DNA from 2 places in the Paraburkholderia sp. BL6665CI2N2 genome. Region 2 is predicted to be linked to the other one. Evidence: riboswitches for the same ligand, from Rfam matches in the RefSeq annotation. Region 2 holds a riboswitch; the other holds the start of a gene.
What was found. A riboswitch is a leader RNA that binds a small molecule or an ion and turns the genes downstream of it on or off. The one in region 2 is predicted to bind thiamine pyrophosphate.
Positions count from the first base shown of each region.

Region 1 (15,608 bases), 1.2 Mb from region 2:
CGGTAAAGCCCAGAACACCGGCGATCACCGCGATGACGGCGAAGAACAACGCCCATTTCAGCATGATGGCTTCCTCCCGAAACATTGATTGGACGATCAGGACCATCCTATCCATCAGCCACGCGCGGCGCATTCCGACGCACGCCGGTTTTCGTGTGAGAATCCGCTTACATTGGATTACGGCGGCGTTACGGCGAGCATGTCCGCGTCGCCGGTCCGGCTTGCAGCGCCGCAACGGCCGCGCGATCACGGCACCGTCGCCGAACGCGGCGGACGTTAAACTGATGCTCCATCAGAGGAGCCCAATGTGCCAAATGTGCAGAACGTGCCGGACGCGGATAAAGCCGGTTCCACAGCGCCGGGGGCCGCAGCCCGGCTGAGCCACTGGATGCACAACCGCAGTTGGGCGATCGCCATGACGGTGGCGATCGTCATTACCGTGGGCGGCCTCGTGATACTCGAGACCGCGCGCCAGCGCATTGCCGCCGAATACGAAACCGCGCTCGAAGCGCGCGACGTCACCGTGCAATTGAGCACGCTGGCGAGCCAGTTGTCGCGCCTGAGCGCCCTGCAAAGCGATTTTCTTCTGACGAAGCAGGACGCCGCCGCGCACGAGTTCTGCGCGACCGCGGTGCGCATCCGCCAGAGCGAACAGCCGTTGAACCACTTCTACCGTGGCGGCAAAGCGGACAGCGCCGAGCTTGCCAGTTTCACGCAGATTCTTGCGCTGATCGAAGCGCGGATCGGCGCGGGCGCGTCCGCGCTGCAACGCGCGGCGCCCCATCCGCTCGATTTGTCCGCTTGCGGCGGCGCGAGCGAGGCTAACCCGGCCGACGCGTCGCTGGTGGACAGCACGCTCTCGCTGCTGCGCGACAACGAGGAACGCCGCGCCCAACACGCGCTCGCCGCGAGCCGCGGCGATCAGCGCATCTCCACGCTGTGCGCGGCGGGTCTCTCGGCGCTGAACATCGTGCTGTTCATTCTGCTGTTTCGCAATCTCGGCATTCAGATCGATCGCCAGGCACGCGTGCAGCGTCAATTGATCACACAACAGGAGAGTCTCGACCAGCTCGTCAACGAACGCACCCGGCAGCTCGAGGCGCTCGGCTGGCACTTGCAGGCGGTCAGTGAAAACGAGAAGACCCAGCTCGCGCGCGAACTGCACGACGAACTCGGCGCGATTCTGACGGCGAGCAAAATGGACGTGGCGTGGGCCAACCGCAAGCTGAAGGACAGCGAGCCGGACATCGCGGAGAAACTCAAGCGGGCGCTCGCCAATCTCGACCAGGGCATCGCGCTGAAGCGCCGCATCATCGAAGATATGCGGCCTACGGTGCTGGCGAACTTCGGGCTCGTCACCGCCTTGCGCACGCTCGCCGACGAAGCCGCGCAGCGCAACAACTGGACGCTCGACCTGCACCTGCCCGCCGACGACATCAAGCTCGACGAGCAAACCGAGATCGCGCTGTTCCGCGTCGCGCAGGAGTCGCTCACCAACGCGGCCAAGTACGCGCGAGCTTCGAAGGTATCGATCGCCTTGCAGGTCGGCGACGGCCAGGTGGCGCTGCATATCGCCGATAACGGCGTCGGCATCATGCCGGCCGATCTGAAGCGCACGCACACCCACGGGCTGCTGGGCATGCGCCAGCGCGTCGCCGCGCATGGCGGGCGCTTCGATATCCGCCGCGGCGTGCCGAACGGCACCGACATCCACGTGGAGATGCCGAGCGTCAGCACCGCGACGCCGTCAGTCGATCTGCCGCCGGCGACTCCTTCGCGAACCTCCGTCTAGCTAGGGCAAGCGCCGCGTTGCGGCAGACTTGTAGGAGTGCGCCGACGCAAACACCGGAGCACGCCTACACCAAAATCGCAGCGCAGCCGACAGCGCCGCCCCCGCCCTTTTTTTACCATGCAATCAGACCGGATCGACTGGCGTAAGCCCCGGTCGGACGACAGCTAGCTCGGCTGGCGCGTGCCGTAAAGATGGGCACGTCAACCAATGCATTCTCGACAAGGAGAACTTTCATGAATCGACTGATCGCTTTGCTTCTCATTGCAGGGACAGCTGCGCTCGCCGGTTGCAACACGATGGCGGGGGCCGGGCAGGATATTTCGAAGGGTGGCAACGCCATCACGAACTCGGCCGAAAAGGCCAAATAAGCAGCGCATAACGAAGCAGACGCCGGGCGCTTGATAGCGTCTGGCATGAAGGACAGGGATAGCCCGCCGCGGGACACCGTGGCGGGTTTTTTTCGTGCGGTCGTTTTTGTTCGTCTTCGCGGGCCGTGGTCGAGGCCGCGAGTGTTGCCAAGCCTTGTAGAAGCCGCAGGTGTTGCGGGTGTCGGCCATCGCCGGGGCAAGGCCGCAAACAAAACGGCGATCCACTCGCGTGGATCGCCGTTCCGTCCTCCCCAGGACTTACCGCCTATTGCATGCGCTCAGCCGGCGCTTTCATCAGCGCTTATTGGCCATTGAGCGTGTTCGTCAACTCGACGCTCGGTGTCTGCGTGTTGCCGTTCTGCGCAACCAGCAGATGGATCTGGCCCGGCACGAGCTGGCTCAGCGCACCGGCGATCGGCACCGACGTGACCAGCCAGTCGGCATTGTTCGACAGCGTGAAGGCCGGCGACTGGAAGATCGGCGTCTTGCTGCCGGCCGTGGTCGCGATCAGCACGTAGGTCCCGCCCGACACATAGATCGAATCCTGACCGCTCGCCGGCACGGCGTTCTTGAAGGCGACACCGGCCATCGTCGGCGAGACGTTGGTGATGTCGGTCGAGGTGGACTGGACCAGATACAGGTCGAGGTTCGTCGCGTTCGCCGACGCGTTGAAGCCGCGCAAACGCGCGCTATTTGACAGCAGGCCCTTGTCGAACGGATCGTCGATCAGGCCGATGGCCGGCGCGGCCAGACCCGGCAAGGCGAGCACGGTGTATTGGTGACCCTTTGCGACATCCGGAAAGCTGCCGCTCGCGAACGCGGTCGTCGTGCCGGTCGCGGAGTAAGCGACCGTGGTTGCGCCCGTGTTGATATTGGTGAAGTTCGTCACACCCTTATAGCTGATGTTGGTCTGTCCCGAGGGCGCGGTGCCGTTGACGAGAAAGTCGACCGCCGGGCCGCTGGGAATGGCATGGATGAAATGGATCTCCGGATTGGTCAGCCCGAGTTCCTTGCCCACGTCGTCGGAGCCGCCACCGCATGCGCTCAGAACGGATGCAACGGCAGCCATCGCCACCATGGTTCGGATCAGTTTCATTATGTTCACCTGTATCGATTTGTCGGGCTCACGGCCCATTGATTTTGTGGACTTCCGCTTCGCACAACACGCCGTCTGACGCTGGTTCGTTGGTCATACGAACAGTCAGGCCAGCTCTGCGAAACGGAATGCCCCTCCTATCCCTTCTGCCATCGCACGGCTCGTGTCGACGGACGCCCGCTTCGAGCAATGCGCGTGCCGCGGTCTCTAATCTGTCTGCCGGCGACTGAAGAATGTCTTACGGAGCAACGAGTTACGAGGATTAGAAAGTTTCCTCGGAGGGATGGCACGCCGCGCGGTGTATTGTTCGTGCGCGCCCAATACTTACACGGTCCTCCGCATGTCTTACCAACACTTACTCGCCGAACTCGACCTCGGCTTCACCCGCCTGCGTAACCGCGTGGTGATGGGTTCGATGCACACGGGCATGGAGGACCGCTTCTGGAATTATCCGAAGCTCGCCGCGTATTTCCGCGAGCGCGCGAAGGGCGGCGTCGGCCTGATCGTCACGGGCGGGATCTCGCCGAATCGAGAGGGTTGGCTGCTGCCGTTCGGCGGCACGCTGAATTCCGTGCTCGATCTGCGCAACCATCGGAAGTTGACTGAAGCCGTGCATGCCGAAGGCGGCAAGATCGCGCTGCAGATCCTGCATGCGGGCCGCTATGGCTATCAACCGTTCGTGGTCTCCGCGTCGGCCATCAAATCGCCGATCTCGAAGTTCAAGCCGCGCGCGCTGAGCATCGCCGGCATTGCGAAGACCGTGCGCGACTACGCGCGCTGCGCGCGCCTCGCCCAACGCGCGGGCTATGACGGCATCGAGATCATAGGCAGCGAGGGCTATCTGCTCAACCAGTTCCTGTGCCCGCGCACCAATCACCGCGCCGACGCCTACGGCGGCAGCATCGAGAACCGCATGCGGCTCGCGCGCGAGATCGTCGAGCGGGTGCGCGCGGTGTGCGGCGAACGCTTTATCGTCGTCTACCGGATCTCGCTGATCGATCTGGTGGAAGGCGGCAATACGTGGGACGAAACCGTGCAGGTCGCCCAGGCACTCGAAGCGGCCGGCGTGACGATGTTCAATACCGGCATCGGCTGGCACGAAGCGCGGGTGCCGACCATCGTGACCTCGGTGCCGCGCGCGGCTTTCGCTGCGCTCAGCGCGCGATTGAAGGCGGCCGTCAAGGTGCCGGTGATCGTGTCGAACCGCATCAATACGCCCGAGGTCGCCGAAGCACTGCTCGCGCAAGGCGCCGGTGATCTGGTTTCCATGGCGCGGCCGCTGTTGGCCGATCCCGAGTTCGTCGTGAAGACCGCCGAGGGACGCGCGCAGGAAATCAACACCTGTATCGCCTGCAATCAGGCCTGTCTCGATCACACGTTCAAGAACCAGCGCGCCACCTGCCTCGTCAATCCGCGCGCGGGACGCGAGACCGAACTGGTCTACCGGCCGGTCGCCGGAGCGCGGGCCGCGCGTTCCATCGCAGTGGTCGGCGCGGGTCCGGCGGGCTTGTCGGCGGCGACCGTGGCCGCCGCGCGTGGGCATCGCGTGACGCTGTTCGATGCCAGCGCAACGATCGGCGGCCAGTTCAATCTGGCGATGCGCGTGCCAGGGAAGGAAGAGTTCAGCGAGACGATCCGGTATTTTCAGAGCCAGTTGCAGCGCCACCGCGTCGACGTGCGGCTCGACACGCGCGTCGATCCCGCGCTGCTCGCCGCCGGCGCTTACGACGATGTGATCGTCGCCACCGGCATCGTGCCGCGGCGGCCGGCGATTGCCGGCATCGACGGGCCGAACGTGCTGTCTTATGTCGATGTGCTGCGCGGTGCGCCGGTCGGTCAGCGCGTCGCCGTGATCGGCGCGGGCGGCATCGGCTTCGACGTCAGCGAGTTTCTGCTGCATCGCGCGGGTGAGCCGCTGCCCGTGCCGCGCGATGCGTGGCTCGACGAATGGGGTGTCGATCTGGCCGTGCGGGAACGCGGCGGCCTGAAACCGCCCGCGCCGGCAGAGCCGGCGCGGCAGATCTGGCTGTTGCAGCGCAAGGCCGGCAAGCTCGGCATGGGACTCGGCAAGACCTCCGGCTGGGTGCATCGCGCGACGCTGGCGAGAAACGGCGTGAAGATGCTCGACGGTGTGTCGTATCGGGAAATCAGCGCGCGCGGTTTGAAGATCGCGCGTGAGGGCGTCGAGGAGTGGCTGGAGGTGGACACGATCGTCGTGTGCGCGGGGCAGGAGTCGCTGCGCGATCTGCTTCCACAGACGGCGGCGGACGCAAAGGCGGACAGCGCCAACGGCCCGCGCTACCACGTGATCGGCGGCGCGAAGGTGGCAACCGAACTGGATGCGAAACGCGCGATTCGCGAAGGCGCGGAAGTGGCGGCGTCGTTGTGAAGCAAGCGTCGCCCGCTTCAGGCTGGACTCAGGCGAGTCCCTTCTTCCGGTAATCGAACCAGAACGACAGCCCGACGCTCGCCAGAATCACGATAGTCGCGACCACCGTGGAATGAGTGACCGGTTCGCCGAGCAGCAGCGCGCCGAGCGCGACCGCCACCACCGGATTCACATACATGCAGCTGCTGGCGATGATCGGACTGGTGTGCCGGATCAGAAAACCGTAGGCGACGTAAGCGGCCATCGTTCCGATCAGCATCAGGTAGATAAACGCCAGCACCGGCAGAACATGCACCTCGAGCATCCGCTCGCCCGAGACCCACGCGACCAGCGTCGACATCGCGCCGCCCAGGCCGATTTGCAGCGACGTCGAGAGAAACAGGTCCGAGGGCAGCTTCAAACGCCCGGCCAGATGCGCGCCGCCCGCCCAGAAAAGCGCGCCGCAGAGAATCGCCAGGCTGCCGCCCGCCGATCCTGGCGCGCTGTCGCCGTGACTAAGAATCGCAATGCCGACCAGACCGAGGCCGACCGCGAACCACTCGCCGCGGCCAATCTTGCGCCCCGCCACCGCCGCGATCACCGTTGCGAACAGCGGCACGGTCGCGACCATGACGGCCGCGGTACCGGTGCCGACGGTGCGCATCCCGTAGGCGAGCATGCCGCTCGACAGACCGACCAGCATGGTGCCGACGAGCCCGGCATTGCGGATTTCGGCGGCGCCCGGCCAGACCGGATTGCGACGCGCGGCGAATATGAACAGCCCTACCCCGGCGAACAGGTTGCGCAGTCCGGACAGCAGCAGCGGCGGAAACGAACCGAGCGCGACGTGCACGGCGAGATACGTCGAACCCCACACGAGATAGACGACGGCGAGCGCGAGCGCGATCTGCCCGTTGCGCGATTGCGGCAAACGGATCGGGAACCCACGCGGAAAACGATTCAGGAATTGCAGCGACATGCGTTCAACCCGCCCATGCCGCTCGAGGTGCTGCGCCCCCGCTGAAGACCCGGAGGCGGGATGGCGGACACCGCATCGGCGATGCGGTCTGACGGGCGAGGCTGGCGGACATGTCGGTGGAACGGAAGGACGATAGATGGCCAATGGGGCCACAACGCCGCGACGATCAGGAGAGATCGAGCCACGGCGAACACGCGCCAAACGTTTGGCGCGCATCGCATTATGCAGTAAGCGCCCACCGCGTCGCTTGAAAGAATCGTAACTTGTTGGCGTACTTGCAACAGAAAGCCGGGGACATGCCCCGGCTTTCTGTTGTGCGGGCCGCCGGCGCGTTCGCGCTATGCGAGCCGCATAGTCAGGACGGCTCAGTTGGCCATGGCGCCCGACGCTTCGTGCTTCATCGCGCCGCCCTTTTTCATCTTGTCATGTTTCATCGTGTCCTTCTTCATGCCGTCCTTCGACATGCTGTCCTTGGACATCGCATCTTTGGACATGGTGTCCTTCGACATCGCGTCGTTGGACATGGCGCCGCTTGCCTGGGCGAACGCGGCGCCGCCGCTGGTGAGGAGAGCGACGGCCAGTGCTGCGAGTGCGAACTTTTTCATGGGATGACTCCTTGGTTATGGATAAATCAAGACCGGCCAGAGCACTAGCCGGCGTATTTCCGAAGCTTCTGCCGTCCGGGGTCGCGCCGCCGCCTCAGCGGCGCCGACCCGCGCGCGTCAGGAGCCTCCGAACCAGTTGTAGCCCTGGTCGACCCAATAGCCGCCGGGATACGTGTTGGTGACGAACATCTCGACGATGTGCTTCGGGTTCTTGTAGCCGAGCTTGGTCGGCATGCGCAGTTTCATCGGGAAGCCGTATTTCGCGGGCAGGCGCTCGCCGTCGTACGAGAACGTGAGCAGCGTTTGCGGATGCAGCGCGGTCGGCATGTCGATGCTCTCGTAGTAGTCGTCCGCGCATCTGAAGCCGACGTACTTCGCGCTCGTGTCCGCGCCGATGCGCCGCAGAAAGTCGCTGAACGGCGTGCCGCCCCAGCGGCCGATCGCGCTCCACCCTTCCACGCAGATATGCCGCGTGATCTGCTCGGCATGCGGCAGCGCGTACAGTTCGGGCAAGGACCAGACGCGCTGACCGGTGACGAGCCCGCTGATCTGCAGCTTGTAGTCGGCGCCGTTCACCTCGGGCACGTCGTCGATGCCGTAGAACGCGTTGAACGGAAACGGCCGAGTGATTTGCGCTTCGGTGTAGGTTGGCGCGAGTTGCTTCGGATCGAACAGCGCGGCTTGCGCCCGGTCGTTCAGGCGCGAGACGGCGGTGAGAAATTTGTTGACCGAGTCGTCGTCGGTGAGCGAGCAGCCGGTCAGCATCGACAGGCCGCCGAGCGTCAGAAGGCGTTTGCCGAACAGACGCCGCGACGGCATCGCGAGTTCGCGGCGGGCGTCGATCAGAATCGATTCGCGATCGAGCTTCTGGCCGGCAGAACGAGTGGAGTTTCGAGCGGGTGTGTTCATGATTCGGTATCCGTAACGTTCGCTTTAGCGGATGAACGGCTCAGCGTCCGCGCAACATGGCGAGCAGCGAGCGCGGCACGAGCGCCACCATCACCAGATGCACGGCGATGAACGCGGCCATCAGCGACATCGCGCAGAAGTGGACGATGCGCGCGTTGTCGTAGCCACCCATCAGTTCACGCAGCAATGGAAACTGCACCGACTTCCAGATCGCGAGACCCGAGAGCACCAGCACGATCAGATCGCAGACCACGAACAGGTAGGCGAATTTCTGCACCGCGTTATAGACGCGCAAGTCGGCGTGCGAGAGCTTGCCGGTCAACGCGGCGACGAAGTCGTGCAGCACGGCGCGCGGCGACACCGGCAGGAACTTGCGCACGAAGCGCCCGCTCGCGAGGTTCAACGCGAGATACAGCAGGCCGTTGAAAACCAGCAGCCACATCGCCGCGAAATGCCATTGCAGCGCGCCGCCGAGCCAGCCGCCGAGCGTGATGGCGGGCGGAAAATGGAACGCCGGGAAGATCGGCGAGGCGTCGTAGATGCGCCAGCCCGACAACATCATCACGATGGCGGCGAGCGCGTTGAGCCAATGCGTGAGACGCACCCACAGTGGATGGATCGCACCGCTTTTTTGCGGCTCGGTGGACGGCACAGTGTCGCGAAGTGCATGATGGGTTGCCATGAAACTCTCCTGTGAGCGCGGACGCGGCGATCAATGGCACGCGGCCAGTTCGGCCACTTGCAGAACATCGCCGGTCGCCTCGTTTTCGACAAAGGCGACCACGCCGAAGCGGTCAGCGGGCGCGTTGACGTTGGCATCCGCGGTTGCGTCCTGGATGCGGATATCGCGGCGAATCTGTGCGTTGCCCGCGACGAGCGGCACCGGGCCGATCCATTGCCGCACAACGCGTTCGTGATGCAAGGTGACGCCGCTATTTTCGCCGGCGCCGACTTGCGAGCTGAGCGAGTTCTCATAGACAGCGAGGTAGGCGTCCAGTTGGCCCGCTGTGTCTGCCGACTTGCTGGTGAATTGCGCCGTGACGTTGAACGCACCCGGCGTCTGCTGTTGCTTGAGTTCGAGCGCGACGTTCGCTTGCGCCGGCTCGCCGACGACCTTGCCGATGCTGCTCTCGAAACTGTCGCGTCGCGACCAGCTACGCAGTTCGCGCCCCGAGACGAAAATTTCCGGCGTGTAGATGGTGTGACCGCCGCCGAGATCGGTGAGCGCCTGCTGACGTTCAGTGAAACGATGTTGCGAGAAGCGGTCAGTCCAGCCGAGGCTATTCCAATAATCCACGTGCAGCGCCAACGGCACGATGCTTTGCGTCGCGCCGCTGTTTTTCCATTGGCTCAGCCAGTTGTCGGCGGGCGGGCAGCTATTGCAGCCTTCGCTGCTGTACAGCTCGACCAGCGCCACACGATGCGCCGGGCTATACGCGCTGCAGACGGCGCTGGCCGCGTCCGCGAGGCCGCTGGCCAGCAGCGAGGTCAGCGCGACAGCGAGCCCGATGCTTCGAGTGAAACGCCGATGGTCTCGGCGGAGTCTGGCGGTTTGCATGACATGCTCCAATCAGGATCTGCACGTTTGTCGGACCACACGGCGGGTTATGACAGCGCATTTGCAATTTTTCCCAGCTTTTTTCCTGAAGCGCGACCACGTCGGGCGATGCACGACTCGCGTGCTAACATTGCCCTTTCGATCGCGCACACATTCAGTCAGATGAATGGCGGCGCCTTCCTCACTTTCTTTCGCTGCCTGCCGACTATCTCGATGCGCTTTCCGACTTCCCGTGCCTTCTTCCGCTTGCGCCCCCGCCGCGCAACCGGCTGCGCGCGCGCGGAACTCATGCCGCGCCACGCCGGCGAGCCGTCCCGAACGCTCCCGCTCCACGCCGCCCGGCGCCCGATCTAACGCTGCCCGCTCCATTGCCTGAGCCGCGTTGTCGGGCTCCGGGCCGATCTCATCCGCACGCTGTTCCCTCAAATGCAGATCGAATTGGAGTACCCGTCGTGAAAAAGACGAAAACCTGTTACCTCACCGAACTCGACGTCGCCCGTCTCGAGAAACACGCAGCCCGGCCGGGTGCGGACGCGCGTTTGCAAGACATGCTCGACGACGTGCTGGAACGCGCGGTGATAGTCGATTCGCGCGAGATACCTGCCAACGTCGTCACGATGAACTCGCAAGCCACGCTGGTCGACGAAACCAGCGGCGAGCAGATGACCTGGACCGTGGTCTATCCGCCCAATGCGGACTTCGCGCACGGCCGCCTGAACGTGTTCTCGCCCGCCGGCATTGCCTTGCTCGGCGCCAAACGCGGCGAGCGTATCCGCTTCACGCCGCCGAGCGGCACTGAGAAAGTGCTGAAGCTGGAAAAGATCCTGTTTCAGCCCGAAGCCGCCGACGATTTCACGCTGTAAGCAACGCCCCGCGCGCCGCGCGAAACTTTTGCCGCGGCATCTTCGGCCGCCCCTTCGATCCGCAAGCAACGTGTAGCGGCCCGCCGTTATTTCCATCATCCGACTTTTCAGGATGGGTTGCCAAGCAGCGGCCGGCCGGTGTATCGTGTGCGCTGCTAACGCGGGGGTCCTGCGTCGCACGGAGGTTGGAGGTCCGTGCCGCGTGGGTGAGAAATACCCTTTGAACCTGATCTGGATAATGCCAGCGCAGGGAAGCGTACGGATTTCGCAGCCAAGCTTTATTGCCTCATCTCTCGCGAATTCCGACTACTTCCGTCTCGTCTCCTGCTTAGCCGCCCCACTCAACGCCATGCTCTGCATGGGACCAGAGTAAGGCGCTAAAGCGCCAACTCTGGTCGACAGGAGATACGATGAACGCCAATCCGAAGTTCCTTTCCGCCGACGCTCACGTCGACGAAGCCGCTGTCGCGCCGCTGCCGAATTCCCGCAAGGTCTACGTGACCGGCTCGCGTGCCGACATCCGCGTGCCGATGCGCGAAATCTCGCAGGCCGACACGCCCGACAGCTTCGGTGGCGAAAAGAATCCGCCGGTCTATGTCTACGACACGTCGGGCCCTTACTCCGATCCGGAAGCCAAGATCGACATCCGCGCGGGTCTGCCCGCACTGCGCCAGGCCTGGATCGAAGAACGCGGCGACACCGAAGCGCTGACGGGTCTGTCGAGCGACTTCAGCCGCGAGCGCGCCGCCGACACGGCCACCGCCGATCTGCGCTTCAAGGGCCTGCATCGCACGCCGCGCCGCGCGATCGCCGGCAAAAACGTCTCGCAGATGCATTACGCCCGCCAAGGCATCATCACGCCGGAAATGGAATACATCGCGATTCGCGAGAACCAGCGCCGCGCCGAGTATCTGGAGAGCCTCAAGACAAGCGGGCCGAACGGCGAAAAGCTCGCGGCGATGATGGGCCGCCAGCATCCGGGCCAGGCGTTCGGCGCGAGCGCGTTCGGCCCGAACGGTCTCACGGCGATCACGCCGGAGTTCGTGCGCGAAGAAGTGGCGCGCGGCCGCGCGATCATCCCGAATAACATCAATCACCCGGAAAGCGAACCGATGATCATCGGCCGCAACTTCCTCGTGAAGGTGAATGCGAACATCGGCAACTCGGCGGTGACGTCCTCCATCGGCGAGGAAGTCGACAAGATGACGTGGGCGATCCGCTGGGGCGGCGACACGGTGATGGATCTCTCCACCGGCAAGCATATCCACGAAACGCGCGAGTGGATCATCCGCAATTCGCCGGTGCCGATCGGCACGGTGCCGATCTATCAGGCGCTCGAAAAGGTCAACGGCAAGGCCGAAGATCTGACGTGGGAAATCTTCCGCGACACGCTTATTGAACAGGCCGAGCAAGGCGTCGACTACTTCACGATCCACGCGGGCGTGCGTCTGCAATACGTGCCGCTGACGGCCAAGCGCATGACCGGCATCGTCTCGCGCGGCGGCTCGATCATGGCGAAGTGGTGTCTCGCGCATCACAAGGAAAGCTTCCTGTACGAGCATTTCGAAGACATCTGCGAAATCATGAAGGCGTATGACGTGGCCTTCTCACTCGGCGACGGTCTGCGTCCCGGCTCGATCTACGATGCCAACGACGAAGCGCAACTCGGCGAACTGAAGACGCTCGGCGAACTCACGCAGATCGCGTGGAAGCACGACGTGCAGACCATGATCGAAGGCCCCGGCCACGTGCCGATGCAGCTCATCAAGGAGAACATGGACCTGCAACTCGAATGGTGTGACGAAGCGCCGTTCTACACGCTGGGACCGTTGACGACCGACATTGCGCCGGGTTACGACCACATCACGTCGGGCATCGGCGCCGCGATGATCGGCTGGTTCGGCACGGCGATGCTCTGCTACGTCACGCCGAAGGAACACCTCGGGCTGCCGAACAAGGACGACGTCAAGACCGGCATCATCACCTACAAGCTCGCGGCGCACGCCGCCGATCTGGCGAAGGGCCATCCGGGCGCGCAGGTGCGTGATAACGCGCTCTCGAAAGCGCGTTTCGAGTTCCGCTGGGAAGACCAGTTCAATCTCGGTCTCGATCCGGACAAGGCGCGCGAATTCCACGACGAAACACTGCCGAAGGATTCGGCGAAAGTCGCGCATTTCTGCTCGATGTGCGGGCCGCACTTCTGCTCGATGAAGATCACGCAGGACGTACGCGAATTCGCCGCGCAACAAGGCGTCACCGACGACGAAGCGCTGAAGAAAGGCATGGAAGTGAAGTCGATCGAGTTCATGAAGAAAGGCGCCGAGATTTATCAGCGGCAGTAAGGTTCGGTTCGCGGGGCGGGCGTCGTTATTACGCCACCCGACCCGCCAAACCTCTGCATTGCAGCAACGAAGCCCGCCACTGGCGGGCTTTTTCGTTTGCGCCGCCCGGGCACGCCGCGTGCTAGACGGAGGGAAACACTTGATTACGAAACCGTCGTTTCGCTGACAAGCGCACACATCCGGATACAGGATGCGGCGATACCATCAAACGCATGGGCGGTGTCTACTGCCGACCGTAACCACTGGAGTCAACATCATGAAATCGATACGTCAAATCGGTATGTTTGCGGCCATCGCGGCCGTCCTGGTGAGCCTTTCCGCATGCGACGGCATGAGCCGTCAGGGGCGCGACACTGCCATTGGCGCGGGTCTGGGTGGCGCGGCGGGCGCAGCGATCGGCGGCAATGCGCTGTCGACGCTCGGCGGCGCGGCGGCAGGCGGCGTGATCGGGCATGAGGTTGGTAAGTAACGGAGAATCATGGGCACGCCATGCGTCCGGATGTCATCCGAGCGTGGGCCGAACAATGCTTCGCCCACGCTGACCTGCAAGCGGCTCCGCGTCTCAACAGCCAGCGCGAGTACGCAGTTCGCCCGTTTCGTTCGACGCGCCGCAACGAGGTGAAATAAGCCGTTACGGTTTTGCAATCCTGTTGGTGCCCAGGCGGCGTAAGCTCATGACGTCACGCCCCTGATGGCGGCGTCCGATTCAACCAGGAGCGCGTCATGAAGTCCCGCCTCATCAACACGGCGTGCGCGATCGGCCAGCGGTGGCCGCTGCGCTTTTCCCCGTCTTTCCCACGCCTTTCGCAAACAGGCATCGCGCTCGGTGGCGCAGTCTGTTTAATGACGCTGTCTGGCTGCTATTACCCGTACGGTTACTACCCGGCGTATTCACCGTATTACGCGACGGTCCCCGCAGCGGGAACGCAGCAGGCAGTCCCGGTCGGGCAAGACGCCTACTCGACGGATCAGCAGCAGCAACAACAAGCGCAGACAGGTCAACCAGCCCCGCCGCCGACATACGCGGTCGCCGCCCCGCCTGTGTATGTCGCCCCCGCTCCCGTTTACTATCCGCCGCCGGTCTACCCGGCTTACTACGGGTATCCGGGCTGGTATGGGCCGTCGGTGTCGATAGGCGTCGGCTTTGGTGGTTACTGGGGCGGTCACGGTGGTGGCGGATGGGGCGGTCACGGCCATTGGCACTAACATCCGCCGGCACGATTTAACCCGATCGCTCATACCAACGCGCTCGCGCGGCGGATTCCCGCCGTGCAGCGCCCGCACAACGTCGCGCGCCATGTGCCGCGACGACCAGTCCGCGCAAGCCGCGCTCCCAGCGCCCATCAGCTGCGCCCGTAGTTTCCCTTCTTGACGCGGCCGGACTGGGTTCTATGCTTGGTAAGCCACATGCAGTAGCCGTTTAAAAAAAGCGATCCCGGCCGCGCCCGCGAGTCGGCGACGCCCATCCGTCATGCCATAGCGACGCGCTCCGGAGTGCGTGGTGCCGCGTCGAGTCCTAACAACAATGAAGGAGACGTGATGTTTCACCAACTACTCACTCCTGTCGGCAATTCGCTATTGCCATCGTTCCTCGTCGCGGCGCTGCCGATCATCGTCGTGCTGCTTCTGCTTGGCTGGGCCCGCCGGCCGGCTTGGCAGGCGTCACTCGCCGGGTTGATCGTCGGCCTGATCGTGGCCATCCTGGTCTGGCAGTTTCCCGTGGGACTCGCGGTCGATTCGGTGGTCGCCGGCGCGGTGTTCGCCTGCTGGCCGGTCATGTGGATCGTGTTCGCGGCGATCCTGCTTTACAACATCTCACAACGCTCGGGCCGCTTCGCGGCCTTTCGCATGTGGATGATCGACAACCTGCCGAACGACCGGCGCGTGGTGCTGGTCGTGATCGGGTTTTCGTTCGGCGCGCTGCTCGAAGGGATTTCGGGCTTCGGCACGCCGGTCGCCATCACCAGTTCGCTGCTGATTCTGCTCGGCTTCCCCACGCTCGAAGCGCTCACCTTCACGCTGATCTTCAATACCGCGCCAGTCGCGTTCGGCGCGCTCGGCGTGCCGATCACCGTGCTCGGCGCGGTCACGCATTTGCCGGCCGATACGCTCGCCAAGATGGTCGGCCGCCAGTTGCCGTTCTTCGCCTTCCTGCTGCCCTTCTATGTGATCGGCGTCTATGCCGGCTTTCGCAACATGCTGCGGGTGTGGCCCGTGCTGCTGGTGTCGGGCGCGAGCTTCGCGCTGACGCAGTTCGTCGCGTCGAACTATGTGAACTACAGCTTGACCGACGTGTTGTCGTCGATGGTCTCGCTTATCGTCACGATCGCCTTCCTGCGCGTCTGGAAGCCCGCGGCGGATCCGAAGTTCGCGGTCAACATCGACCGCGTGGGCGAAGTGCGGGGCAAGATCGGCGGCGGCCAGGGCTGGTATCCGTGGATCATCGTCTCGGTGGTGGTGATCATCTGGACCGTGGCGAAGATCTTCCTGATCGGCGACGTCAAGGTGCCGTGGCCGGGACTCGACAAGGCCGTCTTCATCACGCTGTACAACACGCCGTACAGCGCGGTCTGGGACTTCCAGCCGCTCGCCACCGGCACGGCGATTCTGGTCGCCGCGCTCATTACGGCAGCCGTGGTCAAACTGAGCCCGCGCGAATTCGGCGCGGCGATTGCCGACACGTGGGTGCAGACGCGCATCGCCATCCTCACGGTGGCGACCATCGTCG
Region 1 is NZ_SORC01000001.1:4,110,799-4,126,406, forward strand. It holds gene B0G81_RS18305 (DUF1328 domain-containing protein) at 1-64, opposite strand, end outside; gene B0G81_RS18310 (sensor histidine kinase) at 308-1,792, shown strand; gene B0G81_RS18315 (entericidin A/B family lipoprotein) at 2,026-2,160, shown strand; gene B0G81_RS18320 (DUF4397 domain-containing protein) at 2,462-3,256, opposite strand; gene B0G81_RS18325 (NADPH-dependent 2,4-dienoyl-CoA reductase) at 3,597-5,645, shown strand; gene B0G81_RS18330 (EamA family transporter) at 5,674-6,603, opposite strand; gene B0G81_RS18335 (pentapeptide MXKDX repeat protein) at 6,969-7,208, opposite strand; gene B0G81_RS18340 (molybdopterin-dependent oxidoreductase) at 7,326-8,117, opposite strand; gene B0G81_RS18345 (cytochrome b/b6 domain-containing protein) at 8,158-8,799, opposite strand; gene B0G81_RS18350 (DUF1223 domain-containing protein) at 8,830-9,675, opposite strand; gene B0G81_RS18355 (GreA/GreB family elongation factor) at 10,128-10,538, shown strand; TPP riboswitch at 10,691-10,809, shown strand; gene thiC (phosphomethylpyrimidine synthase ThiC) at 10,949-12,880, shown strand; gene B0G81_RS18365 (glycine zipper 2TM domain-containing protein) at 13,137-13,349, shown strand; gene B0G81_RS18370 (hypothetical protein) at 13,604-14,086, shown strand; gene B0G81_RS18375 (L-lactate permease) at 14,420-15,608, shown strand, end outside.
Region 1: another riboswitch for thiamine pyrophosphate. It lies ahead of thiC (phosphomethylpyrimidine synthase ThiC); the one in region 2 lies ahead of B0G81_RS23740 (FAD-dependent oxidoreductase).

Region 2 (15,608 bases):
TGTTCAAATACGCTTCAGTCGATGGCGAAAGCGGCGTGGCGTGCAGCGCTCGTCTGAGTCATGACGGGTCGCGCAACGCTCATGCCGGCTCCCGCGTGGAGTCCAGTTGAAAAAGCTCGCTCCAGCGCGCGTCGCGCTGCCAGTTGGCGAAGGCATCGGCGTCGCCGATGCGGCCGTCGAGCAGCGCCGCGGCGAAGCGCACGGCTTCGTCGGCGACTTCGGGCACGATCATGTAGCCGTGCCGGTACAGGCCGTTCACGCGCAGTGTCTGCGCGCCGTCCCACAGCAAGGCCGGACGGTGGTCCGGCAGAGTTGGGCGGCACTGCGAATTCAGTTCGAGGATGCGTGCCTCGCCGAAGCCGGGATGCACGGAAAACGCCGCGCTCAGCAGTTCGAGCGCGGAGCGCACGCTGACCGGCGACATGTCCTCGCCTTCGACTTCAGTGGCGCCGATCACGTAGAGATCGTCCTGCTTCGGCGCGATGTAGAGCGGATAGCGTGGATGCAGCAGCCGCACCGGCCGCGTCAGCTTGATACCGGGCGCATGCACGCGCGCGACTTCACCACGAATGCCGCGCAGCTTAGGTAGTACGGACTTCGCGCCGAGGCCGCGGCAATCGATTGTGATACGCGCGGGCGGCAGCGCACGCTCGTCGACTGGCGTGTTCCAGTGCGTGTCGACGCCGCGTTGCGCGAGGCCCGCGGCCAGCGCGGTCAGCACCTGACGGTTGTCCAGCTGGCCTTCACGCGGCAGCAGCCAGCCCTGGTTGAAACGGCCCGCCAAAGCAGGCTCGGCGGCGCCGAGCTGCGCGCCCGCCAGGGTGACGAAGCCGCCCTCCAGCAATTCATCCGGGGCGTTCGAGCGCACCCGGCGTTCGAATAGCGGCGCTTCGGTGCGGTCGGCGTGATGCCAGACGACCAGCGTGCCGTTGCGCTGAAAGAACACCGGCTCAGGAAGTTCGGCCAGCACTTGCGGCCAAGTGTCGAGCGAACTCGCGCCGAGACGCGTGATCAGCAGTTCGGCGCTGGCGGCTTCCGCGAGCGGCGCCAGCATCGCTGCGGCGACCCACGCGGCCGATTGCGTGCCGGCGGCATCGCCACGTTCATAGAGCGCCACGCGATGCCCCTGACCGGCAAGCCGCCACGCCACCAGCCGCCCGCACAGGCCACCGCCGAGCACGGCGAAATCGGGTTGTGCAGAACGCGTCATCGCGCACACTCCGTTTCTGGACGGCAAGCAAAGCTGAAGCACGGCGCGCCGACGGCGGCGTGACGAAGAGCGAAACACATATCTGAAGAATAGGCGGTCATCGAGTCCTTTCCGTACGGCAACAAAACGCTCGTACCCAGGACGAAACCGGCGGGTGAGGCCGGCCGGGCAATGCGCAATCCAATGACGGACGCTGCCCGGCGGGGAATGGAAGACTGGCTGCTTCCGGAAACTTCCCGCGCCGGTATTACCCGGATCGGGTGCAAAGGGTGTCTCTCAGCCTCGCCGCCGCGTCATGAAAATCATGCCGCCTGTGCGCGAAGCACCCCTGTTTCGTCGAAGGTCATTAGACCATAAAAGGCGCGGCGCCCGCAAACCAGCGGCTGGCCGCGTCGCGCGCGATTGATCCGACACCATCTTTCACGTTATCAATGCGGCCGAAGGCGGCGCTCTGGCACAATGCCAGCACAGGACGCCGCACGAACGCGGCGCGGGCGGCACGCCGTCCCGCCGTGTTCGCAACTGCAGCGGCGCGGGGCCTCGCGGCGCAAATTAATTTTCGCTTAAGGGCTTCACGCCAGAATCTGACGCTCACTCAGGCGTGCGTTCGTCGAGCACGACGCCCGGGCATGTACCGCAAACCCGCCGCAGGGCAGCCCGCAGACGAGCTGCCCGAACGGGGTCAGCCCCAATGGGCCACCCCGATGGGCCAGCACTACTTCAGGATGCTCATGACACCGAATACCTCTGCCAGCCGCGTGCTGCCGCCGGACGAAAAAGTCTCCGCCTGGAGCCTGATCAAACCCTACTGGGTTTCCGAAGAACGAAAAACGGCCTGGGGCCTGCTCATCGCGATCATCGTGATGAATCTGCTCGTGGTGTGGATCAACGTACGGCTGAACCGCTGGAGCGCCGACTTCTACAACGCGCTGCAAACCAAGAACGTGCACGACTTCCCGCACCTGCTGATGGTGTTCTCGGGGCTCGCGTTCGGCTTCATCATTCTCGCGGTGTACGGCCGTTACCTGCGCCAGATGCTCGGCTTCCGCTGGCGCCAGTGGCTGACCACGCGCTACCTGAACGAGTGGCTGAACGACAGCGCCTTCTACCGGATCGAGCGCGACCGCCTCGCCGACAACCCCGACCAGCGGATCAGCGACGACCTCCAGTCGTTCGCCACCAGCACGCTCTCGCTGACGCTCGACCTGCTGTCCACCGTCGTCACGCTGGTGTCGTTCATCACGATTCTGTGGTCGCTGGCCGGCGCGCTGACCATCTCGCTCGGCGGCATGCCGATCGAGATTCCCGGCTACATGGTGTGGGCGGCTGCGCTCTACGCCGTGGTCGGCTCGCTGATCATCCAGAAGGTCGGCCATCCGCTCGTGCCGATCAATTACCAGGCGCAGAAAGTCGAGGCGGATTTCCGTTTTGGCCTGATCCGTCTGCGTGAAAATGCCGAACAGATCGCCTTCTATAACGGCATGGAGACCGAGAAGAAGAACGCGCATTCGCTGTTCGGCCGTATCCGCGACAACTGGTGGCAGGTGATGAAGTACACCAAGCGGCTCACCTTCGTGCTGAGCTTCTACGGCCAGATCGCAATCATCTTCCCGCTGGTGGTCGCCGCACCGCGCTACTTCGCCGGCGCCTTCACGTTCGGCGTGCTGATGCAGATCTCCAGCGCCTTCGGCACGGTCAGCGATTCGTTCTCGTGGTTCATCAACAGTTACGGCACTTTGGTCGAATGGCGCGCTACCGTGAACCGGTTGCGTGAATTCAAGCGCGTCGTGCACGCGCCGCGTTTGAAGGAATCGGTCTCGCCGGCTACGGCACATGGCGGCATCAATCTGCATTTCGTCGACGAAGACAAGCTCTCCACCGACGGCCTCAAGCTCGCCCTGCCCAACGGCAATCCGCTGTCGCGCATTCGCGACGTCGCGATTCAGCCGGGCTCGCGCTGGCTGGTGCGCGGCCCGTCGGGCTCGGGCAAGAGCACGCTGATGCGCGCGCTCGCCGGCTTGTGGCCGTTCGGCGATGGTTCGATCGACGCCCCGGTCAACGCGCGCATGATGTTCATTCCGCAGGTCAGCTACATGCCGATCGGCACGCTCAAAGCGGCTCTCGCCTATCCGTCCGCCGCCGACACCTACACGGACGACGAATGCCGCGAAGCGCTCGTCGTCTGCCATCTGTCGGAATACGCGGACCGTCTGCAGGAAACGGGACACTGGACCCGTATTCTGTCGCCGGGCGAGCAACAGCGCCTCGCCGCCGCACGCGTGCTGCTGCACAAACCGGACTATCTGTTCCTCGACGAAGCCACCAGCGCGCTCGACGCGGAAAACGAAGCGCGTCTGTATCGCCTCTTCACAGAGCGGTTGCCGAAGGCGGCGATTGTCAGCGTCGCGCATCGCGAGTCGCTGGCTGCGTTCCATGACGAGACGCTCGACGTCGAGCGCTCGGGCGAAGCGGTCGCGGCATGACCACCGTGAGCCGCGTGAGCGACCTGAACGACGCGGGCAGCGCCGGATTCGAGCGCGTCGTGCTGATCACCGGCGCGGGCTCCGGCATCGGCGCGGCATTGGCCAGACGCATCGCCGCGCCACGCTCGGCCTTGATGTTGCACGCACGCGGCGCGGATCAGGAAGCGCGTGAACGGCTCGCGCAAGTCGCCGCCGATTGCAGCGCGAACGGTGCGCGCTGCGCGACGGTGTTCGGCGATCTTGCCGAACGCGGCGCTGCGGAACATGTGATTCATCAAACGCTGGCGAGCTTCGGCGCACTCGATCAACTGGTCGCCAACGCAGGACACGCGCAGCGCCAAACGCTGAATGCGCTCGATCCCGACGCGCTGAGCGCAGCCTTCGCGGCGATGCCGGCGGCGTTCGCGGCGCTCGTCAGACGCGCGACGCCCGCGTTGGAAACCTCGAAGCGCGGCCGCGTGGTCGCGCTCAGTTCGTTCGTCGCGCACCGCTATCGCGCGGACACGCCGTTTGCCGCGACAGCCGCTGCGAAGGCGGCGCTAGAGTCGCTGGCGAAAACCGCGGCCGCCGAGCTTGCACCGCATGGCGTGACGGTCAATTGCGTGGCGCCCGGCTATACCCGTAAAGATCGCGGGCCGAGTGCCGATAATGCATCGGTATGGACTCGCGCCGCAGAGGCGACGCCGCTCGGGCATTTCGCCGAACCCGCGGATGTCGCTGCGCTGATCGCGTTTCTACTCTCCGATGAAGCGCGTCATATCACCGGCCAGGTGATTCATGTGGACGGTGGTCTCACGCTTGGTTGAGTGACGGGCGAATTGCCTCACTCAGCCACACCGGATCGCAGCGGCTGCTCCGCATTCCTTCGCGCTCCCAGCGCAATACACCGCAACATCCCGAAACACGCGAGAAGAGTTCGAAAGCATTTGCGAAGCGCCTAAGCTGTTCCGCGCTTTGGAAATGCCTCCCAGCGGCGACGATAGCCGTGCGGGCCGTACCCGGTCCTGCCCCACGTCATTCATCGCTACTGGAGTCTCCGTCCATGTCATTCGATCGCCGCTCCCATCCTTTGACCCAGCGCCTGGCGCTAGCTCTCGGCGCCGCGCTGCTCGTCACGAGCGTTGCGCACGCAGCCCAGGCGACTCAGGCCAATCTGGCCAACGAGCCGGCCGACGTTTGCCCCGCGCTCAAACATATCGTCGATGCCGCTGATTTCCGGCAGTTGCAGACCCAGGCCGCCGCGCAATTGCCGGGCACGTCAAGCGCCGACGACTGCCGCGCCAACACGCACGCCTACGATTGCCACTGGCGCGCGCACTGGCAAGCCGACGGCGTCGTCACCGATCCGCTCGAGGAATTCGGCGCCGATATCGCCGCCTGCTTCCCGAACGTCGTGCATGACGTCAACACGCCGACGCGCCAGCATTTCATCGTCACCACCGCCGAGCGTCGCGTCAGCGTCACGGCGAATGTGCAGGGGCAAAACGAACTGCGTCTGCGCGTCACGCGCTGAGCGTGATCCTGATTGCAGTTACCCGAGGTGATTCGCCGTGACTCACCGCCTCCACCAACCGCCACCTGGCGCCGCCTCATGACCTTCGTGCCGAGCATGCGCGCTTATGCTTTCACGCGAGCCCCACGGGCCGCGTGGGTTACGTTGCGGCGTCCCTGCGCGTGGCTCACCGTATCCGCCACGCTGGCGGTCGGCCTGAACGGCTGCGCCTGGACATTGATCCAGGCCGCCGACGCCACCGGCTCCGTCATTCAGGCGGGCTACGCGATCGCGGCGAACTATTCGTCGCCGACCTTCGTCAACGGCAGGCCGGCCGAGGTCAGCAACGTCTGCATCGAAGTCAATCAGAACGTGTCGGTCGGCGATTTCGTGCCGGCGTTGCAACTCGCGCTCGACCGGCGCGGCATTCGTTCGGACGTCTACAATCCGGGCACCTCGCCCGCCGGCTGCGAGGCGCGCCTCGTCTATAACGCCGCAATCGATTATGGTCGCCGCTCGTTCAGCGACGAGACGATCCAGTATCTGTCGATCATCGACCTGACGCTGATTCAGAACGGCCGCATCCTCGTCACAGCCCGCTATCAGACCGGCGGCCTGAACACCGATCGCTTCTCTTCGGCGTCGACCAAACTCAACGGGCTGATCGAGCGAATGGTGGTCGATCGAACCGACTTCGCGCGGGAGCCGCTGCAGACCATCCAGACCTCGCAGGCGAACTAGCCACGCGGGCTCTTGCCATCTCTTACACGGGAAAGGATTCGAAAGCGTTACGCGCTTTGCTCCGCGCGCGTGCTTCTCTAAGATGACCTGAATGAACCAATCCATTCTCGTCGTCGACGACGACCCCGTCGTACGTGAGCTCGTCAGCGGCTATCTGGAAGGGCGCGGCTTCAAAGTCGACACGCTCCAGAACGGCCTGGCGCTGCAGCGTCGTTTGCAGGACGAGCGCCCCGCCTTGATCGTACTCGACATCATGATGCCGGAGCTCGACGGCATCAGCGCACTGCGCGCCTTGCGCGTGGCCGGCGACGACATCCCCGTTATTCTGCTGACCGCGCGCTCCGATCCGATCGACCGCGTGATCGGCCTCGAACTCGGCGCGGACGACTATCTCGGCAAGCCCTTCGAACCGAGCGAACTGGTCGCGAGGATTCGCACCGTGCTGCGCCGTCGCGGCACGATTGCGCCGAGTGCGCCGGAGCAGCGCGCGCCGTACCGCTTCGGCCGTTTCGAAGTGAATTTCCCGGCGCGCGAGTTACGCCGGGACGGCGAGCGCATCACGCTGCGTTCGAGCGAATTCGCCATGCTGAAGGTATTCGTCAGCCACGCGATGACCGTGCTGACGCGCGCGCAATTGCTGGAGAAACTGCACGGCAATAGCGAGGTGCATCGCAATCGCAGCCTGGACGTGTCGATCTGGCGTTTGCGCCGGCTGATCGAAGTGGACCCTTCCGAGCCGCGCTATGTGCAAACCGTGTGGGGACGCGGCTACGTGTTCGTCCCGGACGGTGAAATGGGCGCGGCTGAACGCAGCGCCTGACGGGTGCGTGAAGTGCGATGGACTGTCCACTTCATGTGTCGCCTGCGTCTCAGACCTGTCGCGCGCCGACGGCTCAAAACGTCAGCACGCTCATGAACATTCTCTGCAGCCAGCCCATCGTCGTGGCGTCAGATACCATGCCCACGCCGGCCTGCTCGATGCGCGCGTTCGCTACCTTGCTCGACGCCACGTAATTGCCCGCTTCGATATCCTTAGGATTGACGATGCCCGACAGGCGCAGCCGGTCGCGGTTGCCGCTCATTGCGATCACCTTCTCGCCCGACACCACGAGATTGCCGGTAGACATGGTGCCGATCACGGTGACAGCGAGCGTGCCGTTCATGCCGCTGACGTCGGTGAGACTGCCCTGCCCTTTGTATTCGGTGCTCGCCGAGCCGATGTTGAACAGTCGCGCGAGCCGCGCGGCGGCGTTGGTGGAATGATCGGCGGCGTCGGCGGTGATGCTGCTCGAGCGGCTCGCCGCGGCGGTCGCGCTGTTGTTGCCGCTGTACGATTCCGCAAGGCGGATGGTGAGCACGTCGCCGATATGCTGGGCGCGCGGTGTTTCGTATAGCAGCAGCGGCGCGCCCGCCTGATAGATCGCGCCTTGCGTGTTGACGTTCAGCGGCGCCGAGGCGAGCGGCGGCGCCATCGGTGTATCGACGATCGAGCTTTGCTGATTGCCCGCGCAAGCCGCAAGGCAAGCCGCCGCGCCTAGCGCGACAGCCAGACGTAGCGCAGTCATGCATGCTCCTTGTTGAAAACGGGCCTCGCGGCCGCACTCATCGGCGCTCATCAACCCGCCTCCGCGCCGCTCGCCTGCCATTGCCGCACGACCGACTTCACCCACGCATCCGAGCCCTTCAGCAGATAGGTGAGCGTGCCGTTGCGCGTGCCCGGCAGAAAGCACAACGTGATCGAACTCACCGCGTTTTCCCACACGTACATGGGCATCGCGCCCGTCGCCGACACGTTCTGCGTCGCGAGACGCGGCGGCCCGTAGCGGTCCGCGAGTGCGTCGCGCAAATCTTCGGCGGTGATCTCGTCGATCACGAAAGAAATCTCGTACAGATGCAGCGCGCTTTGGCCGTCCACGCGCGCAAAGCGCAGCACGTGCTCCAGCGCCGGTGCGCCGTCGACCACCGCTTGCGACACCGCCCAGCCGTTGTCGGCGCGATGCGCCCAGCGGCAGGCCACCGTCAGACTGTCGTGCGACTTCAGCCGCATGCCGAGCGCGCCCGCTTGCACGTCCGTCTCGCAGACCGGCACGCTGCCGAGCGGCGTCGCCCGCACGCTCGAGCCCGCGCGGAATTCGTCGAGCGTGATGCCGAGCGCGATGCCACGAAACGCGAATGGCGCGTCTTGCGAGCGCCGCCGCGCATCGGCGGAAGGCTCTTTCGATGCGGCGCCCGCAGCACTTGCGTCGCGCGCAGGCGGCCGCGCTTGCGCGCTCGATGACAGCACGCCGCCCAGCAACGCCAGCACCCAGGCAATCCGTTTGAGTGTCATGATTCAGTCGATGGCGGATGAACACATGTCGAACGGCGAGGCCGCGGCATGGCCAACGACCGGGATGATTTTCAGCGTGGCCGAAGTCAGCCGGCACGGCAGCGCGGCGACGGCGCAGCCACCCAGTGGCAGCAGCGCCGCGCCGAGCGTCAACCACGCAACGACACGCATGAAGCGGTGAAGAATTCTCGGAGTCGACACGTGGGCCTCGGTACGTCAGGCTGTCGTATTGACGTGGTGCCCGACCAGCCCGGTGGGCAGCGACGGCGGTGTCTGAGCGCCAGACTCTCGCGTCGGCGTGGCGGCGCCCGGGTTGTTGGCGGCGGCAGGTCTTTCGGCCGGCGGCGTCGGCGCCAGAGAAGAAAAGCGGGTTGAAGAGAGATTGCTGGGAACGGTCATGATGAGCCTCGCGTGGCGCTAGGTTTCGATTTCACGCCGCCTGCCGTGGGCCCAAGGCGTTAGGCTGATTCAGCATGCGGCGCAACGTGCTGCACGACGAATCATCTCGCCGGCCACGCCATGCCGATGCACGAAGCAAAGCGCGCTTTCCGGCGGTTCTTACGACCCGTTCCGACCTGTTTCGACCGGTTCCAGATACGTGCAAATTCTTTCCTGCGAGGAATGTTGGCGATGCGAAACGAAATCGGCGCCGCCGCGCGCGCTGCCAAGATGGCGCGGCTGAAATATCCCGCGAGCCTTGCGTAGCGGGGGCTGACAAGCGGGCCTGAAAGCGAGCCGGCCGAAGCGGCGCGGCCTGCCGTAAGCGTTGGTAAGAAAACAGTCGGCCGCGCGCCGTGCGCGTCAGCTTAAAATTTCAGCATGAATCCACAGGTCCTTATCGTCGACGACGATCCGGTCGTACGCGATCTGCTTTGCAAGTTTCTGCAGTCGAACGGCTTCGACGCGTCCGTGCTCCACGACGGCACACATCTCCAGCGCCGGCTCGAACGCGAACGGCCGTCCGTCGTCGTGCTCGACATCATGATGCCGAACACCGACGGCTTGCGCGCGCTCACCGCGCTGCGCGCCGCCGGCGACGACATTCCGGTGATCTTCGTGACGGCGCGCGGCACGGTGGCCGACCGCATTGTCGGGCTCTCGCTCGGCGCGGACGACTATCTGACCAAGCCGTTCGATCCGCGCGAATTGCTCGCCCGCATCCACACGGTTTTGCGCCGGCGCGGGCCGTCCACCACGAGCGCGCCGGAAGCCCGCAAGCCGTATCGCTTCGGCCCGTTCGAGCTCGACTTCGCCACCCGTTCACTGTGCCGCGACAATTCGAAGCTGGCGCTGCGCGACAGTGAGTTCGCGCTCCTGAAGATCTTCGTCAACAATCCGTACAAGGTGCTGTCGCGCGTGCTGATTCACGATCTCGTGCATCGCGACAACCTCGCCTTCCGCGACCGCAGCCTCGACGTGCCGATCTGGCGCCTGCGCCGCGTGATCGAAGACGACCCGTCGAATCCCTGCTACGTGCAGACGGTGCGCGGCAAAGGCTATGTTTTCGTGCCCGACGCCGACGGCACGCCTTTCGCCGACGAGGCCGCCTCAAGCGCATGAAAAACCCGCTGAACACGCTGTTCGGCAGAATGGCGTTACTCTCGGCGGCGGTGTTGTTCGCAATTCAGGCCGGCTGGTTCGTGCTGGTAGTGATGCAGCCGCCGCGCCACGAAATCGACGGCTTCGCGCGCGGCATCCTGCTGGTGCTGCAAGCCGTCAACGGCGAGCCGATGAAAGGCGCCGCGCTCGCGCCCGCCATGCGCGTACATCTCGTACCCACCTGGAACATGCCGGCGAGCGTGCATCTACACGCGCCCACGCAGCGTCCGCTCGAAGACCTGAGCCGGCACTTGCGCGAGAATCTGCCGCCCGGCACGCAGATCGCCGTCGACGATCTACGCCCGCCGCAGTTATGGGTGCTGTTTCCCGGCAAGTCGAACTGGGTCGTGGTGCCGGTCGATGTGCCGCCGCGCCCACGCTTTCTGATCGAGTCGATCTCGATGCTGCTTGCCGCGCTGATCCTCTCGCTGTTGGCAGTCTGGCAGATGCAGCGGCCGCTTTCGCGCGTCGCCGACGCCGCGCGTGCGTTCGGCTCGGGCGGCCGTCCAGAACCGGTGACAGTGCAAGGCCCGCGCGAGTTGCGCGATCTGATCGGTTCGTTCAACGACATGATGCGGCGCCTGAATGAAGCGGGCGACGATCAGGCCGTGATGCTGGCCGGCGTCGCGCACGACCTGAAGGCGCCGCTCACGCGCCTGAAGCTGCGCGCGAGCGTGCTGGTGGCGGAAAACGAACGCGCCGGCCTGATCCGCGACGTCGACTCGCTCACCAACATCGTTCAGCAGTTTCTCGAATTCGCGGGACAGTCCGCCGACGCCGGGCCGCCGGTCGAAGTCGACGACTTCTTGCAGGAACAGTTCTCCGCCAGCGACAGCACCGAAGCACCGCTCTTCACGCTCGATCTGCGCGCCGGCCCGGCGTTCAGGCTGCCGCGCACGCTGCTGGACCGGCTGGTCACGAACCTCGTCGACAACGCGCTCGAACACGGCGCGCCGCCGGTGGATATCGCCACCGCCCGCACCGACGGCCATTGGGTAATCAGCGTGCGCGACCACGGCGTCGGCATTCCCGACGACCGCATCGCCGCAGCCATGAAGCCGTTTGTCCGGCTCGACGCGGCGCGTGGCGGCGAGGGCCATTGCGGCCTCGGCCTCGCGATCGTCGCACGGCTCGCGCACGATCGCGGCGGACGCTGTCACGTGCGTAATCACGCGCAGGGCGGTCTGGAAGTGCGGATCGAATTGCCGGTGGTGCCGGTGTTGACGTGACAGAGAGGTGAAAGAGGTTGGGCGGCGCTTACGCACCCTTACCGGATGAACCATCGCAGGCGCGGGGGCTTTATAGTCGCTCCCGGCAACCTCGATGCCGCCCTTCTCTGTCCGCCCCGTCATTTAGGGCGGACTTTTTTTTGGCCGGCTTTTTTCGTGCCGAACGCGTAGCTCGCGGCTGTGGCGCCTCAAACCACCAGGCGACTGTGCAAGGTATCGATGGTCGTCTGCGAGACGCCGAGACCTTGCGTCAGATAGCTCACCATCGTGCCGTAGATCGCCTGCACCTGGTCGAATCCGGCCTGCAAATAATTTTCCTGGACATTCATCAGCGGCGCTTCCGCGGAAGCGATGGCGTCGCCGTCCTGCGCGCGCAACCTGCCGGTTTGCGTTTCGATCGACGGCGCCAGATAGGCGTTGCTCAGCAGATAGTCCTGCATGATGACGTCGAGCGGAACGTTCGCAATGCTGAGCAGGAGCGCCGCGACCCAACCGGCGCGGTCCTTGCCCGCGTTGGAATGAAAGAGTTGCGCACCCGGCCCTTCGGCGAGACTCGTCAGCAGCGCCCCGTATGCGCCGCGCTGGGCGGCGCCGGTGACGTAGCCGCGCGCCTGCGATTCCATGAACGCGACGGCTGCGCCCGCCGTCTCGACGTTCGGCGTGACGAAGTCAGTGATGCCGAGCACGTTGAGCGTCTGGGTGGTCGCGCCGCTCGGCAGGATATCGGCGGTACGCGCAATTTCACCGGGCGTGCGCAGATCGTAGACCGAGGCAATGCCGAGCCGGTCGATCGTGGCCTGGTCGGTGGTGTCGAGCGTCAAGGCGTTCGCGCGGTAGAACGCGCCCCGGCGCATCTGTTTGCCGTCGACGGTCGGATACCCAGCGGCCGCTCCCGCCAGATCGCGAAAGTTGTCGACCGACGCAAGACGCGGCGTGGCGGGCTGATCAGCGTCGAGGTTGCCGCCGCCGCACGCGGACAGCAACGAGCTGCCCATGCCGGAGATCAGCAGCACGCTGGCTGAGCGCTTCAGGAAAGTCCGGCGCGAGGCCGGCGGCGCCTCGTCCGACAGTTGGCTCGTCCGCGGAAAAGTGCTCGCGGAGCGTCGGAATGGCGAGCAATTTTTTGCGGGAGCGGGCATTCGGCGTGGCTGGCGCGGGCGTGAGTGGATAAGTCGCAGCATCGGCGCTGCGAGCGCAGTTTAACCATGCTCAATATCGTTTGGGTTACACGGTAGTAGTTGGTAAGGAAAAAGCGGCTCGCGCGCATCGGCCGGACAGCGCGATCGTCAGCCAGGCCGCGACATTGCCTTTCCCTCGCGCAGATTTCTCCGGCTTTTCATCTCTTATCGGTTTCTTACCGTTGCCTGCCATTTTTGACCACAACTGGCCGCACGACGCCCCATCCCCGTAGAATACAAACACCCCACATTCACGCCGACGGCAGGCCAACAAGCCCTGGAGACCACAACAAAATATGCCTTCTCTCCAATGGTTCACCGAACTGACCCAACGCGAACGCCGCACGCTATACGCCGGCTTCGGAGGCTACGCGGTCGATGCCTTCGACTTCATGATTTACTCCTTCCTCATTCCGACGCTGATCGCGACGTGGGGCATGACAAAGAGCGAAGCCGGCATGATCGCCACCAGTTCGCTGATCTCGTCGGCGGTGGGCGGCTGGCTAGCCGGCATTCTCGCCGACCGCTACGGCCGCATCCGCGTGCTGCAGTGGACCATCGCCACCTTTGCGCTGTTCACCTTTCTGTCCGGCTTCACGCACTCGTTCTGGCAGTTGCTCACCACGCGCACACTGCAGGGCATCGGCTTCGGCGGCGAATGGTCGGTCGTGACGATCATGATGGCCGAGACCATTCGCTCGCCTCAGCATCGCGCGAAAGCGGTCGGCACCGTGCAAAGCAGCTGGTCGTTCGGCTGGGCGGCCGCGGCCATCATTTACTGGGCTTTCTTTGCGTTGCTGCCTGAGCAGTACGCATGGCGCGCCTGCTTCTGGATCGGTCTGCTGCCCGCTGCATGGATCATCTACATTCGTCGCAATGTGAGCGATCCGGAGATCTTTCTCGAAACGCGCCGGGCTCGTGAGAGCGGTTTCGATACGTCACATTTCCTGCAGATCTTCTCGGGCGCTCACCTCAAAACCACCTTGCTCGGCAGCGTGCTGTGCACCGGCATGCTCGGCGGCTATTACGCGATCACCACGTGGTTGCCGACCTATCTGAAGACCGTGCGGCATCTGTCTGTGTTCAACACGAGCGGTTATCTGATCGTGCTGATCGTCGGTTCATTCACGGGGTATATCGTCGGCGCGATTCTGTGCGACAAGATCGGCCGGCGCGCGTCGTTCGTGCTGTTCGCGATCGGCTCGTTCGTGCTCGGCATGTTCTACACCATGCTGCCGATCACCGACGGCATGATGCTCGCGCTCGGCTTTCCGCTCGGCATCGTGGTGCAAGGGATTTTCGCGGGCGTGGGCGCTTACCTGTCCGAGCTTTATCCGAATGCGATACGCGGTTCGGGACAAGGATTCTGCTACAACCTCGGGCGTGGCCTCGGTTCGTTCTTTCCGATTCTGGTCGGTACACTGTCGCAAACCATGACGCTGGTGAAAGCGATGGGCATCGTGGCCGGCTCAGGCTATCTGCTTGTGATTGTCGCCGCGTTGTGTCTGCCCGAAACCAGGGGCAAGGTGCTCGGCGCGACCCAGCCTGCCGCCTGAACCGCAGTTACACACATGAAAACGATTGTTCTGGGCGGCGGCGTGATTGGCGTCGCCACTGCTTTTTACCTCCGCCAGCAGGGCTGCGAAGTCACCGTGATCGAGCGCGAACCGGACGTCGCGCTCTCCACCAGCTTCGGCAACGCGGGCGTGATCGCGCCGGGCTACGTAACGCCCTGGGCCGCGCCCGGCATGCCGGCGAAGATCCTCAAATATCTGTTCAAGCCGGCCTCGCCGCTGATCTTCCGCCCGACCTTCGATCCAGCTCAATGGCGTTGGATCGCGCGCTGGCTGCATGAATGCGATCTCGAACGGTTTCGCGTCAACAAGCAGCGTATGCAGCGCATTGCTTATTACAGCCGTGACTGTCTGCACGAATTCCGCGCTTGCTATCCGTTCGACTACGCCCGCAGCCAAGGCTATCTGCAGTTGTTCCGCAGCGAGTACGACGTCGAACTCGCGCAGCCGGCGCTCGCCGTGTTACGCGATGCGGGTATCGCGCATCGGGAAGTGAGCGCGGCGCAGTGTGTGGAGATCGAGCCGGGTTTGAGTTGGGCGCGTCAGGCGCCGCTCTCGGGGCTCTATCTGCCCGACGACGAAGCCGGCGATTGCGCACGCTTCACGCGCGAACTGCGCGCCATTTGTGAACGCAATGACGTGCGCTTCCGTTTCGACACGCGCGTCACCTCGCTCGATGTGCAAGGCGGGGCGTTGCGCGCAGTGCGTATCGAGAGCGAACGCGGCGCCGAGATGCTGCACGCGGATGCCGTGGTGGTGGCGCTGGGCGTCGACAGTGCGGGATTGCTCGCGCGGCTCGGCGTGAAAGTGCCGCTTTATCCGGTGAAAGGCTATTCCGCGACGCTGCCCGTCACCGACGAAGAAAAAGCCCCGCGCGGCGCGTTGATGGACGAATCGCTGAAGACGGCGATCACGCGTTTTGGCAACAACCTGCGCGTGGCCGGCACTGCGGAACTCGGTAATCGGCAGACCACCTTGCGTGAACAGGCCTTGCAAACGCTCATGAAGGTGCTGAGCGACTGGTTCCCGCACGCGGCCAATCCGACGTCCGCGCATTTTTGGGTCGGCCGCCGTCCCATGACACCCGACGGCGCGCCGCTGCTCGGTCCGTCCGGCGTGGAGAAACTGTGGTTGAACCTCGGTCACGGCTCGACGGGTTGGGCGATGTCGATGGGTTCGGGACGCGTGGTCGCGGATCTGATCACGCACCGCAAGCCGGAGATCGATCTTGATGGGCTCACGTTGGGGCGGTACGGTAAACCACGCACATAGCGCCGCTGCACGCTGAAGTTAAAAAGCCGGGTCACCCTCTCAGGTGCCCGGCTTTGTTTTTTCACCGCTTGATGCGCTACTGACGCGGCACATTGTCGTCTCCACCTCTTCCTGCAAGCAGTTGCCGGCTCCCATGCCTCAGCACGAAAACCGGACGGGAGACGTTTAGCGCGGCAGTTCCGAATGCCCCATCAGGAACGCGTCCACCGAACGCGCGCACTGACGGCCTTCACGAATCGCCCACACCACCAGCGACTGACCACGGCGCATATCGCCGGCGGTGAACACCTTGTCCACCGACGTGTAGTACGCCTTCTCGCCTTCGGTCGAAGCACGCACGTTGCCGCGATTATCCTTGTCGACGCCGAACGCTTCGAGCACCGGCGACACCGGCTGCGTGAAGCCCATGGCGAGCAGCACCAGATCGGCCTTCATTTCGAATTCGGAGCCCGGCACTTCCTGCATCTTGCCGTCCTTCCATTCGACGCGCGCCGCGATCAG
Region 2 is NZ_SORC01000001.1:5,296,291-5,311,898, forward strand. It holds gene B0G81_RS23740 (FAD-dependent oxidoreductase) at 80-1,210, opposite strand; TPP riboswitch at 1,427-1,550, opposite strand; gene B0G81_RS23745 (ABC transporter ATP-binding protein/permease) at 1,942-3,693, shown strand; gene B0G81_RS23750 (SDR family oxidoreductase) at 3,690-4,499, shown strand; gene B0G81_RS23755 (hypothetical protein) at 4,736-5,206, shown strand; gene B0G81_RS23760 (hypothetical protein) at 5,285-5,926, shown strand; gene B0G81_RS23765 (response regulator) at 6,018-6,746, shown strand; gene B0G81_RS23770 (flagellar basal body L-ring protein FlgH) at 6,820-7,491, opposite strand; gene B0G81_RS23775 (hypothetical protein) at 7,542-8,255, opposite strand; gene B0G81_RS23780 (DUF6726 family protein) at 8,259-8,426, opposite strand; gene B0G81_RS23785 (hypothetical protein) at 8,472-8,654, opposite strand; gene B0G81_RS23790 (response regulator) at 9,075-9,815, shown strand; gene B0G81_RS23795 (ATP-binding protein) at 9,812-11,083, shown strand; gene B0G81_RS23800 (tyrosine-protein phosphatase) at 11,272-12,222, opposite strand; gene B0G81_RS23805 (MFS transporter) at 12,558-13,817, shown strand; gene B0G81_RS23810 (D-amino acid dehydrogenase) at 13,833-15,107, shown strand; gene B0G81_RS23815 (glutamate synthase subunit beta) at 15,273-15,608, opposite strand, start outside.